Regions from separate parts of the Mesorhizobium sp. B3-1-9 genome, predicted to be linked through region 1. Evidence: riboswitches for the same ligand, from Rfam matches in the RefSeq annotation. Region 1 holds a riboswitch; each other region holds the start of a gene.
The links. A riboswitch is a leader RNA that binds a small molecule or an ion and turns the genes downstream of it on or off. The one in region 1 is predicted to bind cobalamin.
Positions count from the first base shown of each region.

Region 2: another riboswitch for cobalamin. It lies ahead of bluB (5,6-dimethylbenzimidazole synthase); the one in region 1 lies ahead of FJW07_RS07185 (DUF1636 family protein).
Region 3: another riboswitch for cobalamin. It lies ahead of FJW07_RS11445 (DUF1636 family protein); the one in region 1 lies ahead of FJW07_RS07185 (DUF1636 family protein).
Region 4: another riboswitch for cobalamin. It lies ahead of FJW07_RS05160 (CbtB domain-containing protein); the one in region 1 lies ahead of FJW07_RS07185 (DUF1636 family protein).

Region 1 is NZ_VFTJ01000003.1:186,613-189,811, forward strand. Features, by position in the region: gene FJW07_RS07180 (efflux RND transporter periplasmic adaptor subunit) at 1-492, opposite strand, end outside; cobalamin riboswitch at 827-1,033, shown strand; gene FJW07_RS07185 (DUF1636 family protein) at 1,229-1,612, shown strand; gene FJW07_RS07190 (ABC transporter ATP-binding protein) at 1,609-2,397, shown strand; gene FJW07_RS07195 (ABC transporter substrate-binding protein) at 2,429-3,199, shown strand, end outside.
Region 2 is NZ_VFTJ01000007.1:178,175-181,373, forward strand. Features, by position in the region: gene FJW07_RS15315 (pirin family protein) at 1-204, opposite strand, end outside; gene FJW07_RS15320 (DUF2277 domain-containing protein) at 214-480, opposite strand; gene FJW07_RS15325 (exodeoxyribonuclease VII small subunit) at 526-777, opposite strand; gene FJW07_RS15330 (histone deacetylase family protein) at 781-1,707, opposite strand; cobalamin riboswitch at 1,822-1,999, shown strand; gene bluB (5,6-dimethylbenzimidazole synthase) at 2,042-2,782, shown strand; gene FJW07_RS15340 (methyltransferase domain-containing protein) at 2,816-3,199, opposite strand, start outside.
Region 3 is NZ_VFTJ01000005.1:197,383-200,581, reverse strand. Features, by position in the region: gene FJW07_RS11455 (cobaltochelatase subunit CobN) at 1-524, opposite strand, end outside; gene cobW (cobalamin biosynthesis protein CobW) at 541-1,578, opposite strand; gene FJW07_RS11445 (DUF1636 family protein) at 1,581-2,006, opposite strand; cobalamin riboswitch at 2,046-2,249, opposite strand; gene FJW07_RS11440 (winged helix-turn-helix domain-containing protein) at 2,279-3,199, opposite strand, start outside.
Region 4 is NZ_VFTJ01000002.1:347,541-350,739, reverse strand. Features, by position in the region: gene FJW07_RS05175 (MAPEG family protein) at 1-65, shown strand, start outside; gene FJW07_RS05170 (PilZ domain-containing protein) at 240-512, opposite strand; gene FJW07_RS05165 (histidine phosphatase family protein) at 662-1,234, opposite strand; adenosylcobalamin (AdoCbl) riboswitch at 1,320-1,463, shown strand; gene FJW07_RS05160 (CbtB domain-containing protein) at 1,464-1,673, shown strand; gene FJW07_RS05155 (CbtA family protein) at 1,834-2,574, shown strand; gene FJW07_RS05150 (hypothetical protein) at 2,626-3,199, shown strand, end outside.

The DNA of each region.
Region 1 (3,199 bases):
TAGCGTCGCGTCATGGTTGGCGCGTGTCGTGAAACCCTTGGCGAGCAGCGCGCTGATACGCGCTTCGGCGGCGCTGGCTTCCACCAGCACGGCCTCGGCCGCTGTCACATCGGCTTCCGCACTGGCCAGCCGGTTTCGATAATCCTGGTCGTCGACCTGGGCGAGCACCTCGCCCTTCTTCACCGTGGCGCCGACCTCGGCGGTGCGCTGGATGAGCTTGCCGGAAACGCGAAAACCGAGATCGCTCTCCAGCCTCGGCTTGATCTCGCCGATGGCGACGCGGTTATCCGCGGCGGGTTCCGGCGAGACCGAAACTGCCTTGACCAGCTTGGTTTCGGGCATGCCCGGCGCGACGTTCGATGCTTCGCTTCTGGCGCCGTGCCAGACCATCACGGCACCGCAAGCGAGAGCGGCGATCGAGCCGGCGACAAGGCGGCGCCTGAGCGGCTTGTTGTGCCCAAGAGGACTGTTGTGAAAACGTGCGGCAATCATGTCGTCTCCGTGCCCAAGGTTGCGGCCGCGCTTGGGAGGACGCGGCGGCCGGGAAAACTGCGTTGGCTGGCAGGGGATCGAGGCGTTGCAACCTGTCTTTCGCCAGCCCGATCTTTTTGCGATTTCGGCTCCGGCAAATCCCGAACGGTTTCTGAAAATTTTCCGATGTTTGGGTGAGACGGCGCGAGGAGGGATTGACTGCTACGCATTCGTTGGTATGTAACGTTATTACATATCATAACGAGAATCGAACCACGAATGCATTTCTCCAGGCAGGTCGCTTCACGCGGTGATGAACGCGCGCAGAAGCCGTTGCGACTCGCGCGCGGACAACCTACGATGGCTGCGTCATGGTCCCCGAGCCGCAAGGCGAGGGGTGAAAAGGGAACACGGTGAGATCCGGTCTGGATTGAACCCGTGGCTGCCCCCGCAACTGTGAGCGGCGAGCTTCATCCGAAACGCCACTGGCCGGCAAGGCTGGGAAGGCGGATGGCGCAACGACCCGCGAGCCAGGAGACCTGCCATCGACATGAGTTGACCGGACGGGGTGTGCCGGGAGGAGACGCGGGCACCGGTCTTGTCGGCCGGCTCGTCCAGCATCCTTCCGTCGCCATTTTGGAAAGTGACGGAAATGTTGGACGCCTCGAGAGCAATTCCAGGAAAAGTGTGTAGCGGTTTTCCGTCTGGAATTGCGTCAAAACAAAGAGATAGAGCGGTTCGCCGTTTCCGTGAAACGGTGAAACGCTCGAGCCATCGCATCATCGTCTGTTCGCTGTGTCGCGATACCGTGACCGGGCTGAGGTCCGGCGAGGGTTTGTGCGCCGACCTGCGCTCCAGGCTTTCCTTGCAGCCGGCGCCTTCCTTTGCCATCGAGACCATCGACTGCATGGCGGGTTGCGCGCGGCCGCTCGCCGTGGCCTTCATGGCGCAAGGCAAAGCCACCTATCTCTTCGGTTCCATCGACAGGGGCACCGACGCCGGCGCGCTGGTCGAATTTGCCAGGCTCTATGCCTCGCTGCCCGACGGCTGGTGCAATTCCGGCCAGCGCCCGGCAAGGCTAGCCGGCAAGATACTGGCGCGCATCCCCGCCGCGGGTAAGGCCAGGAAGCAAGTCCGGTGAACGTGCCCCTGCTTGAAGCCCGCGATCTGGGCGCCATGGCAAACGGCCGGACGCTAGTCGAGGATCTCAGCCTGTCGCTGGCGGCGGGTGAGCGGCTCGCCATCATCGGCCCGAACGGCGCCGGCAAGACGACTCTGCTGCGCATGTTGTGCGGAGCGTTGTCGCCGAGCCACGGCGAGGTTCGCCTGGCCGGGCGCCGGCTGGACAGGATCACCGCCGCCGAGCGGGCGCTCAGCATCGCCGTCGTCGGCCAGACGGACCAGCCGGATCCACGGCTGGCGCTCATCGACTATGTCGAGCTTGGCCGCGTCCCGCATGCCGGCCTGAGGCGCCGGCACGACGATCGCGACATCGTCGTCGAAGCACTGCGCCGGACCGGGCTCTTGCCACTGCTCGCGCGCAGCATCGGCTCGCTCTCCGGCGGCGAGCGCCAGCGCGCGCAGCTCGCCCGTGCCATCGCGCAAGAGCCGAAGATCCTGTTCCTCGACGAGCCGACCAACCACCTTGACCCGCGCGCCCGCGCAGAACTGCTCGAACTGGTGGCCGAATTCAGCATGACCGTGGTCGCCGTGCTGCACGATCTCGCCTTGGTGGCGCCCTTCGCCACCAACGTCGCGGTGATGAGCAACGCCCGGCTGCACGCGCTGGCGCCGCCGCGCGAGGCGCTGGCGCAGCCGCATATCCGCGAGGTTTTCGGCATCGACGTGCTGCGCCTGCGGCACCCGACCGAGGACCGCGAGCTCACCGTCTTCGAACTGCCCACGCGCGCTTGCTCGCCATCCTGAACCTGCCAACCCAAACAAGGAGCACCATCCCGTGAAACGCCTCGCTTTGTCGTTTGCCTTCTCGCTTCTCGCCTCGGTCGCCTTCGCCTTCCCGGTCACCGTCGACAGCTGCGGCAAGCCGCTCACCTTCGATGCACCGCCAAAACGCGCCGTCATCCAGGACCTCAACATGGCCGAGATGGCCTTCGTGCTGAAGCTGCAGCCGTCGATCGTCGGGCTTACCGGCATCACCGGCTGGTACAAGGTCGGCCCCGAGTTCAAGGCCGGGCAGGGCTCCATCCCGGAGCTGGCGCCAAAATATCCGACGCTGGAAAACCTCGTCGCCGTGCAGCCGGATTTCTTCTTCGCCGGCTGGTACTACGGCATGAAGCCGGGCGGCGAGGTCACGCCCGACACGCTCGCCCCACACGGCATCAAGACGCTGGTGCTGACCGAAAGCTGCGTCCATCTCGACAAGAACCGGCCCGCCGCCTCGATGGACTTGCTCTATGGCGACGTCGAGAAGCTCGGCAAGATCTTCGGCAAAGAGACGGAGGCCGAAAAGCTGGTCGCCGGCTGGAAGGCCGAGCTTGCCGATATCACCGCCAAGGTCGGCGACCGCAAGGGCACGCGCGTGTTCCTCTACGATTCCGGCGAGGACAAGCCCTTCACCGCCGGCAAGTTCGCCATTCCCAACGCCATGATCGCAGCCGCCGGCGGCGAAAACATAATGGCCGACATGGAGACGAGTTGGGGCAACACCGACTGGGAGACGGTCGCCTCGCGCAATCCACAGTTCCTCATCCTGCTCGATTACCAGGAC
Region 2 (3,199 bases), on a different contig from region 1:
GAGCGCATGGCCGGCGCGCAGGATCGCCGGTCCCATGCGGTCGAAGAAGATGAACGGCCCGACCAGACGGCGCTTCGCCGTCGGCAGGGCGCGGCGCACCTCGAAGCCGCCAATGTCCTTGGCGTTGGGGACGACCATCAGCTCGATCTGGTCGCAGGCGAAGGCATCGCCCGGTTCAGGATCGTTTCCCGGAAAAAAGCTCATATCGGATCCTCAGGCGAAACGCAGCGCCGACCTGGCCTTCGCCTTGGCCGCCTCTTCCTCGCGATTGCGCGGTTCCTGGTTGGTTTCGAGCGAATCGATCAATTCGCGCGCGACAGCTGTGATCGCCTCGACGGCATGGTGGAAGGCATGTTCGTTGCGCTTGGAGGGCTTGGTCGAGCCGCTCAGTTTGCGCACGAATTGCAGCGCTGCGTCATGCACTTCGTCATTGGTCGCCGGCGGCTCGAAATTGGCCAGGGTCTTGATGTTGCGGCACATAGCTTGAACTCCTTACCTGCTTTCTTTGCCCCACCGTCGTCCAAATTACTCAGCGTCGAGCGGCTCCGTTCCAACCGGTTTGCCGTCGCGCGACAGCCTGATCTTCTCGACCTTGTCCTCGGCCGCTTTCAGCAGACGGTCGCAATGCGCCTTCAGCGCTTCGCCGCGCTCGTAGATCTTGATCGACTGGTCGAGCGGGACGTCGCCGCGCTCAAGATCATCGACGATCTTCTCCAGCGCGTCGAGCGCCTGTTCGAAGCTCATCGCCTTGACGTCCTCATTGCCTTCCAATGCCATAGCCTATCCCTTCATCAGCCGCCCGACATGGGCGGCGACTGAAAATGCCAGTCCCTGCAGATCGTAGCCGCCTTCAAGCAGGCTGACGAGCCTGTTGGAGCTGTGGCGGCCGGCGCGCTCCATCAATTGCCCGGTCGCCCAGTCGAAATCGTCCTCGGTCAGGTTGATCTCGGCGAGCGGATCGCGGTGGTGCGCGTCGAAACCGGCGGAAATGATGATCAAGTCCGGCGCGAACGCATCGATCGAGGGCAGCACGCGCGACAGGAAGGCGTCGCGGAACAGGTCGCTGCCGGTCTGCGGCGCGAGCGGCGCGTTGACGATGTTGCCGGCGCCGGTTTCGCTTTTCGCTCCGGTACCGGGATAAAGCGGCATCTGGTGCGTCGAGCAATAGAGAACCGACGGGTCGTCCCAAAAAATGTCCTGTGTGCCGTTGCCGTGGTGGACGTCCCAGTCGACGATGGCGACGCGCTCGGCCTGATGCTTCTTCTGCGCGTAGCGGGCGGCGATCGCGGCCGTGTTGAACAGGCAGAAGCCCATCGCGGTGGCCTTTTCGGCGTGGTGACCCGGCGGACGGGCAGCGACGAAGACGTTGGCGGCACGGCCCTCGAAGACGTCGTCCACTGCCGCGTTGGCGCCGCCGATCGCCGTCACCACGGCCTGCCAGCTTTTCGGGCTGGCGCTGGTATCGGCGTCGATCGAGACGATGCCGCTCTCAGGGATCGCCGCGCGCACGCGCTCGACGAAATCCTCGGGATGCGCATAGAGGATCGTTTTCTCGTCGCCTTCAGGCGCCTTAACGCGGTCGAGCGCCGAAAAAGCCTCGTCGTCGAGCACGCGTTCGATGGCGCGCAGGCGGTCGGGCCGCTCGGGATGGCCGGGCGGCGTGAGGTGTTCCAGAAAGATCGGGTGCGTGTAGAGACGGGTGGCCATGGCGCCTAATCTAGGCACCGGCGGCGCGGATGACCATGTTTGAAAGCCGAATGGCTGGGGAAAATTGCGCCAGCCCGTGTCGCTGGCGCCATTGGCGCGGCGCAAGCTTCGCGGTAAGGTTCTTCGCTGCCTGGTGCCCGCGACGCGGGAGAATCGGGAACACGGTTGAACTCCGTGGCGTGCCCAACGCTGTGAGGGGGACCGCGCCGGCAAAGCCACTGTCGATGACGGGAAGGCGCCGGATGCGGGAGGATCCCGAGCCAGAAGACCGGCCCGGCAGACATGGTTTTCCGCTTGGTCAGGCGGGAAACTGCTTGTCGCAAGGGGAAAAGCGATGACGGCAGCAGCGATCGCCGCGGGCGGCGACGACTTTGACCAATTGGCGCGCGACGCGGTCTATCGGGCGATGTTCACCAGGCGTGACGTGCGCAGCCATTTTGTCCCCGACGATCTCGATGACAGCGTGTTGGCGCGGCTCATCACCGCCGCGCATCATGCGCCCTCGGTCGGCTATATGCAGCCGTGGAACTTCATCGTCATCCGCGATCCAGGCAGGCGGCGGGAGGTGCGCGACCTGTTCCTCGCCGCGCGCGAGCAGGAGCTGCCGGCGATCGAGGCGGAACGGCAGGCGCTATACCGCAAGCTTAAGCTCGAGGGCATCTGCGAAAGCGCGCTCAATCTGTGCATCACCTGCGACCGGCAGCGGTCGAAGGATTCGCCGCTCGGGCGCTGGCACAATCCGGAGATGGACCTCTACAGCACCGTCTGCGCGGTGCAGAATTTCTGGCTGGCGGCGCGGGCCGAGGGTGTCGGCGTCGGCTGGGTCAGCATCATCGAGACGGAAGCGCTGAAGCAGCTCTTGTCGATCCCGGAACATGTGACGCCGATCGCCTATCTCTGCGTCGGCCGCGTCTCAGCCTTCGCGCCGAAGCCCGATCTCGAGGCGCATGGCTGGGGCAAGCGCCTGCCGCTGCCGGAACTGGTGATGAGCGAGACTTTTCGCGGCGCCGGCGAGGCGCCGCTCAAATCGGCGATAGAGCATTATGGCAAGTTGAAGATCATGTCGCGCGGGTGATCCAAATTTGCCGTGATCGCGACACGTGCGCGTTCACGCCGGCGTTGCCGTCCAAGCGCCTATTTCCGATCGTCCCATCAACGTGCCGTCTTTGCCTATCTCCGAAAGGATACGCTCCGCGAGCACCGAGGGCTCGATTTGCGAAGCTGTCACGATCCCGAGCCTTTCCATGGTCGGCAATTGTGTCTCGACAAGATCGGTCACAAGATGCACAACGTCGACGGTTCGACGTCCGGACGCAATGACCGCCTCCAATCTCAGGGTCGGCGCAGGCAAGCCAGCATCTTCAAACACGCGGGCGAGCCGCGCGCCAAGGCGCACCTGCGCGCCCGCTCTCTCGATAGTGCTGCTGAGCAACCCGCACACCTGATCGTAGGTTGGCGACGGAGGCGATGAACGCGCTCCATCCCAGTCAAG
Region 3 (3,199 bases), on a different contig from region 1:
GGCACACTGACCGCATCAACCACGGCCGCCTCAGCCCCCGCAAGCCTTGCCAGCCTTTGCACCAGCGCCGCCATATTGGCCGGCCCGCCTTCGCGGAAATAGCCGAGCAGCGCGTCGAGCTCGGCACGCGGCAGCGTCGAGCCTTCGATCAGCCGCTGGTCCTCGTCATGGCTTTCGCCGGGCAGCAGCGCCAGCTTGATGCCGCGCTCGCGCGCGACCGCGGCGAGCTGGTCGCAGCCATAGCGCCACCACTCATAGCCGCCGAGGATGCGCACCAGGACGACCTTGGCGTGGCGGGCGACGCTGTCGATCCAAAGATCCACCGACATCGGGTGGCGAAGGTCGCGCAGCGCCGCAAGCCGCATCGCGGGCAGCCGCGCGGCATCGGCCTTCCAGGCGGCGGCCAGACCGGCGAGGTCGCTGTCGGTGAAGGACAGGGCCACCACATCCGCAGGCGTCTGCCTGAGGTCGACCGGCTCGGCGAGATCGTCGAGCGAAGCGGATGTCGTGGTGAGGATATGCATCGCTTTGGTGTTGGTCTCAGCCGGCGAGGATACGTTCGATCGCCGGGCGGTTCAGCCCCTTGAGGCCGATGACGACGAGCCGCGAGCGGCGGTCGTCATCCGCCGTCCAGGCGCGGTCATAATAGTGGTTGACGCGCGGGCCAACGGCCTGGAGCAGGAGGCGCATCGGCTTGCCGCCGACCTCGACGAAACCTTTGACGCGCAGCACGTTTTCCTGCTCTGCGGCAAGGGCGACGCGATTGGCCAGCTCATCGGGGTTGGCAACCGACGGGATGTCGATGACGAAGGAATCGAAATCGTCATGCTCATGGTCGAGCTCGTCGTCGTGGTGCGTCTTGCGGTTCTCGATGTCGTCCTCGACGGCGAGCCCGAGGCCGAGCAGCACCGACGGGTCGACCTTGCCTTGCGCGGTCGGAACGATCTTCACGGCGCGCGCGACGTGCTTGCCGATGACGGCGTTGGCGCGCTGCGATCCGGCCGCATCCATCAGGTCGCTCTTCGACAGGATGATCAGGTCGGCGCAGGCAATCTGGTCCTCGAATACCTCTTCGACCGGATCGTCATGGTCGAGCGTCACGTCCGCGGCGCGCTGGGCCTGCAGGGCATCCATGTCGGAAGCGACGCGGCCGTCGGCCAGCGCCGGGCCATCAACAACGGCGAGGACCCCGTCGACCGTGACGCGGCTCTTCACCGTCGGCCACTGGAAGGCCTGGACCAGCGGCTTCGGCAGAGCGAGGCCGGAGGTCTCGATCAGGATGTGGTCGACCTTGGGGTTGAGCGACAGGATCTGGTCGAGCGCCGGCACGAAATCGTCGGCCACGGTGCAGCAGATGCAGCCATTGGCGAGCTCGACGATGTTTTCCTCTGGGCAGGTGTCGACGCCGCAGCCTTTCAGTATCTCGCCGTCGATGCCGACATCGCCGAACTCGTTGACGATGATCGCCAGCCGCTTGCCCTTGGCGTTCTCGAGCAGGTTGCGGATCAGCGTCGTCTTGCCGGCGCCGAGGAAGCCGGTGACGACGGTGCAGGGAACACGGGAAACGGAAGCGTTCATGGTCAGTCCTTCAGCATGTCGAGGGGAGGGATGCGGGCAACCAGGCCGCGCTTGAGGGAATCGGGCCGGCCGCGCCAGGGGATCAGGCCGTCGGTCGAGATGGCGAAGAGCTTTGCGCCGGCGATGAGGTCGGCGCCGCTGGTCGGGGTCAGATCGCCGAAGACATAGCTCCAGCAGCCGTCGCGCAGCAGCGCGGCGCTCAGCCGGCGCTTGCAATTGCCGAGGCATTCGACGGTGCGGATGCGGACGTTTTCACCGGAGGCGGCACGGCGCGTGTCTTCAGCCAGCAGCGCGCCGGGACGCGGATGGGCGTCCGAGCCGGTTTCGTCGCGGCAGGAGGAGCAGACGATGACGGTCACGCCGGCCAGCGCGTCGGGCTCGGACGAAATATCCGCACTATTTGCCGGGAAACTGCCGTTGCGATCCAAAACCAGGCTCCTTGCCCGGAAAACCCGCCGGGCATTCGGATACTTAAAGTCTCAGACGGCAGGTCTCCTGGCTCGCGAGTCGTCGCCTTGAAGGCCGCCTTCCCGGGAACATCCCAGTGGTTTTCGGCCGGGGCTCGTCGCTTACAGTTGCGGGGACAGCCGCGGATTTGGGCGTTGGCCCGCACCGCATTCCCTCTTGGCTCCTCCCTTTGCCGGGAGAAGACCGTCTGCGGCGGATTTAGGCTTATGGCCGGGTGCATGTCAACGCACGGCTACGACACCGCGATGTCGGCCAGCGCCGGCCCGAGGTCGCCGGCCGGCGTCACTTCGATCGCCTCCAGGCCGAGCCATGCCTGCATCTGCTTCAATTCGTCGAAGAGCTGGGCGACCGTTTCGGCGGGGGCGCCGGCCTCTGCAAAGGCGGCATGGACGCGCAGCACGCTCGCCGGCCGATCGGCTCGCAGATCGACACGGGCGACGATGCGGTCGCCAAGCAGGAAGGGCAGCACGTAGTAGCCGTATTGGCGCTTTTCGGCCGGCGTGTAGATCTCGATGCGGTAGCGGAAGCCGAAGAGTTTTTCCGTCCGGGTGCGCTCGAAGACGACGGGATCGAAGGGGGCGAGCAGGGCGCGGGCCTCTATCCGGCGTGGAAAGCGGGCGTCCTTGTGGAGATAGGCGGTCTTGTCCCAGCTCTCGACCTTCACAGGCAGCAGTTCGCCCGCTTCGACCAGTTCCTCGATGCGGTCTTTCGTATCGCCCGGCGCGAGACGAAAATAGTCGCGAAGGTCGCCATAGGTGGCGATGCCATGGGCGCGGGCCGAGATGCGCAGCAATTCGCGATGCGCGTCCTCGACCGAGGGTACCGGCAGGTCGAGTACGGCCTGCGGCAAAACGCGCTCGGGCAGGTCGTAATAGCGTTCGAAGCCGCGCCGGTAGGCGGTGGTGATGCGTCCGGCCCAGAACAGCCATTCGAAAGCGTGCTTGGCCTCGCTCCAGCCCCACCAGCCGCCATTGCCCTTGTGGCCTTCGATGTCGGACGCGGCGATCGGGCCGCGTTCGGCGACCTGCGCATAGATCTCGTCGATCATCGCCTTGCGCTCCCGGCCCCATTTCGCCAGGCCGAGATACATCTCGTCGCCCTGCTCGGCGCGCAGCATGCGCCAGCGCATCAAAGGGTAGGTTTCGACAGGCAG
Region 4 (3,199 bases), on a different contig from region 1:
ATGTCTCGGGCGCGCTGGTCACGCTTGTTCTCATCCTCGTGACGGGGTGGGCGGCGCTTCGCTGAGCAGCTTTCGCTTCGTCGGCGGACACCCTCGGCCGATCAGAGGTTCATCCCGGTACAACCACAATCCCTGTTGGTCCGGCAACGAACGCGCTCGCGGCGGTTGCGTTCCCGATATGCCAGGCTGCACATCGCCTTGGGCAGGATCAAGTAACGAATTGGTGGGACGGCTGCGCATCAGTCCTTCGGCGCGTTGCTGTAGAGCGCCACGCCGACGCGGTCGTTGCGCCGCCACCGCACCAGAGCGCGATAGGCCGTATCGTCGGCCGGGACCTCGAGCAGGAAGCGGTCCGGGATCTCCACATCGGCGCCGACGCGCAATTCCGCACCTTGCTCGTGCTGATTTCTGACCGAGCAGCCGATCCTGACGCCGGCGGCGATGATCGTGGCTTCCTTGAGCACGAATTCGCGCGCATGAAGACGGCGCTCGGTCTCGGGAAAATTGGCCATATCCGGCGGGCTCCTCAGGCAAGGCTCTCCTCGCAACAGGGCAGCACCATAGCAGCGAGGCGTTTCCGTTCCGTTAGCAATCACTGAAACGCGGAACGGCAGCTTCATAGGCCGACCGCGTTCATCGGGATCTCTCATGCCCAGAGGGTTCAACCAGAGACGATGACCCCGCTCGCGTGCAGGACCCAGCGGCGGCCGTCGCCGCGGAACTCGGTGAGCGACAGCGGCTCGATGTCGATCTTCCAGACCGAGGAAAGCGGCGCGCCCAGAACATGCACCATGGCCGCGCGGATCGGCAGGGCGTGCGTGAGCGCGATGGTATGACCGCTCTCGGAAGCCAGGCGCTCCATCAGCGCGGCGCCGCGCCGGGCGACGGCGGCAAGCGATTCGCCGCCATGGGGCGCCGCTTCCGCATCGGCGAACCAGGCCGCCATGCCTTCCGGATCTTCTGCCTGCACCTCCTCGAAGCCTTTGCCGGCCCAGCGCCCGAAATCCTGCTCGGCAAGCAGCGGCTCGACCGTCGCCTCGAGGCCGAGCGCCTCGGCCGTCTGCCGCGCGGCCAGCGCCGGACTCGTCCAGACGCGGTCGGCGCGGCGCAGCGAAGCGGCCAGCGCGCCGGCACGCTCGAAGGCTCGCGGCTCCGGCGCCTCGTCACTCGGAAAACGACCCTTGCGCGTGGCCTGCGTCGCGCCGCTTGCGATCATCGTCAGGCGGGCGAGCATCCCAAAACTCCGTGGTCCAGTGAAATTTCGGCCGCGCGAAGCCGTGTTGGCCATTACATGTCGTTGACAGGCGAACGAAGTGCTGACAAGTGTTTTAGCGCTATACGGGATTGGAAGCCGGTGCGAGTCCGGCACGGTCGCGCCACTGTGATCGGCACCAGCCGAAAGTCAGGCCTTATTCCGCAGCATTGTTCGATCAACGGGACGCAGTATCCCACGGGAGGTCAATATGTCCGACACCACCTTCGCCCCCAGCTACGGTCCGGTTGCGATTCCGGTTCGCGAGCTTCTGCCGTGGGCCATCTTCGCCGGCCTGCTGTTGATGCTGGCGATCTATTTCGTCGGGGCGGAAGAAGGCGCGACGTCGCTGCTCCGCGGCACCTATGTGCACGAATTCGTGCATGACGGCCGCCACCTGCTCGGCTTCCCCTGCCACTAAGGCGGTTCAGCATCGCTGAACTCGCTTCGATTTTGGTCTAACGCGATTCCGGACGGAAAACCGGCACGCAGTTTTCCTGGAATTGCTGGGTTGGTTTAACGCTATTCCGGACGGAAAACCGCTACGCACTTTTCCTGGAATTGCTTAGAGGGTTAACGACATGGTCGGAAAACTTTTGCTGCGCGGCATGCTTGTCGGGCTGGTTGCGGGGATTCTGGCATTCGCCTTCGCCCGCGTCTATGGCGAGCCGCAGGTCGACAAGGCGATCGCCTTCGAGGAACAGCAGGCCCAGGCGGCCGGCGAGGCGCCGGAGCCCGAGATGGTCAGCCGCGTCATGCAGGCTGGCATCGGTCTCGCAACCGGCGTGCTGGTCTATGGCGCCGCCCTCGGCGGGCTATTCTCGCTGGTCTTCGCCTATGCCTATGGCCGGCTGGGTTCGCTTGGGCCCCGTGGCACTTCGGCGCTCATAGCGCTGCTCGGCTTCCTGGCGGTGATCGTGGTGCCCAGCCTCAAATACCCGGCCAACCCGCCCGCGGTCGGCAATGCCGAGACCATCGGCTACCGCACGGAATTGTTCTTCATCATGATCGTGGTCTCGATCGCGGCGATGGTGGCGGCGGTCGGCCTGGCGCAGCGGCTGTGGACCCGGCTCGGCGCCTGGAACGCCTCGATCGTGGCTGGGCTCGCCTTCCTCGTCGTCTTCGCACTGGTGAAGGCAGCCCTGCCCGACATCAACGAAGTACCGGAGAACTTCTCGGCGACGGTGCTGTGGCAGTTCCGCGTCGCCTCGCTTGGCATCCAGCTTGTGCTATGGACCGTCGTCGGGCTCGGCTTCGGCGCGGTTGCCGAGCGCGTGGTCGCGGCGCGCGACCAGCGCAGCCCTGCCCGCCGCTTCGCCTGAAATCCGATGCGTCGGCCGCCACGGTTCCTTGCCCTGGCGGCCATTTTCTTTTTGGCGACCGCCCTTTCGATCATGACGGCGGCAGCACCCGCCGAAGCGCATAGCGGATCCTTCGCCCCGCCTCCTCCCGGCATCCAGATCCCGAGCCTGACCCACGGCCAGATGGCCGTGATCGCCCGCTACCGCGGCGAGATCCTCGAGCTCGCCCAGCACCAGACCGCGACCGACCCGACCTTCCGGCGGCTCTACAATCACGGCAACCTGCAATTCACCTATTGCCTGTGGGGCCTGATGCCGGGCAGCCTCGCCGACGAGGAGAGCCCCTTCAACGAATGCAGCCACGCCTACCTCGCCACCGCCAAGGCGCTGCTCACCCATATGGCGACGATGCCCTCAGCCGAACGCAACGCGAAAGCACTGATCTCCGATATCGACGCCGACATGGTGCGCAGCGGCGCGTCGTGGATCCTGTGCCAGTATAGCGGCGAGTCTTTCAGCACCGGCGCCGTCGTCGAGCCCAGATGGCGCGACATGGTCTTCCACCTGCCGAGCCTCTGCGTGCTGCTTGCCACGATGGCGGCGCTCGTCGCCGCCGCATGGTCCATCTTCGGCACGCCGCGCGCCC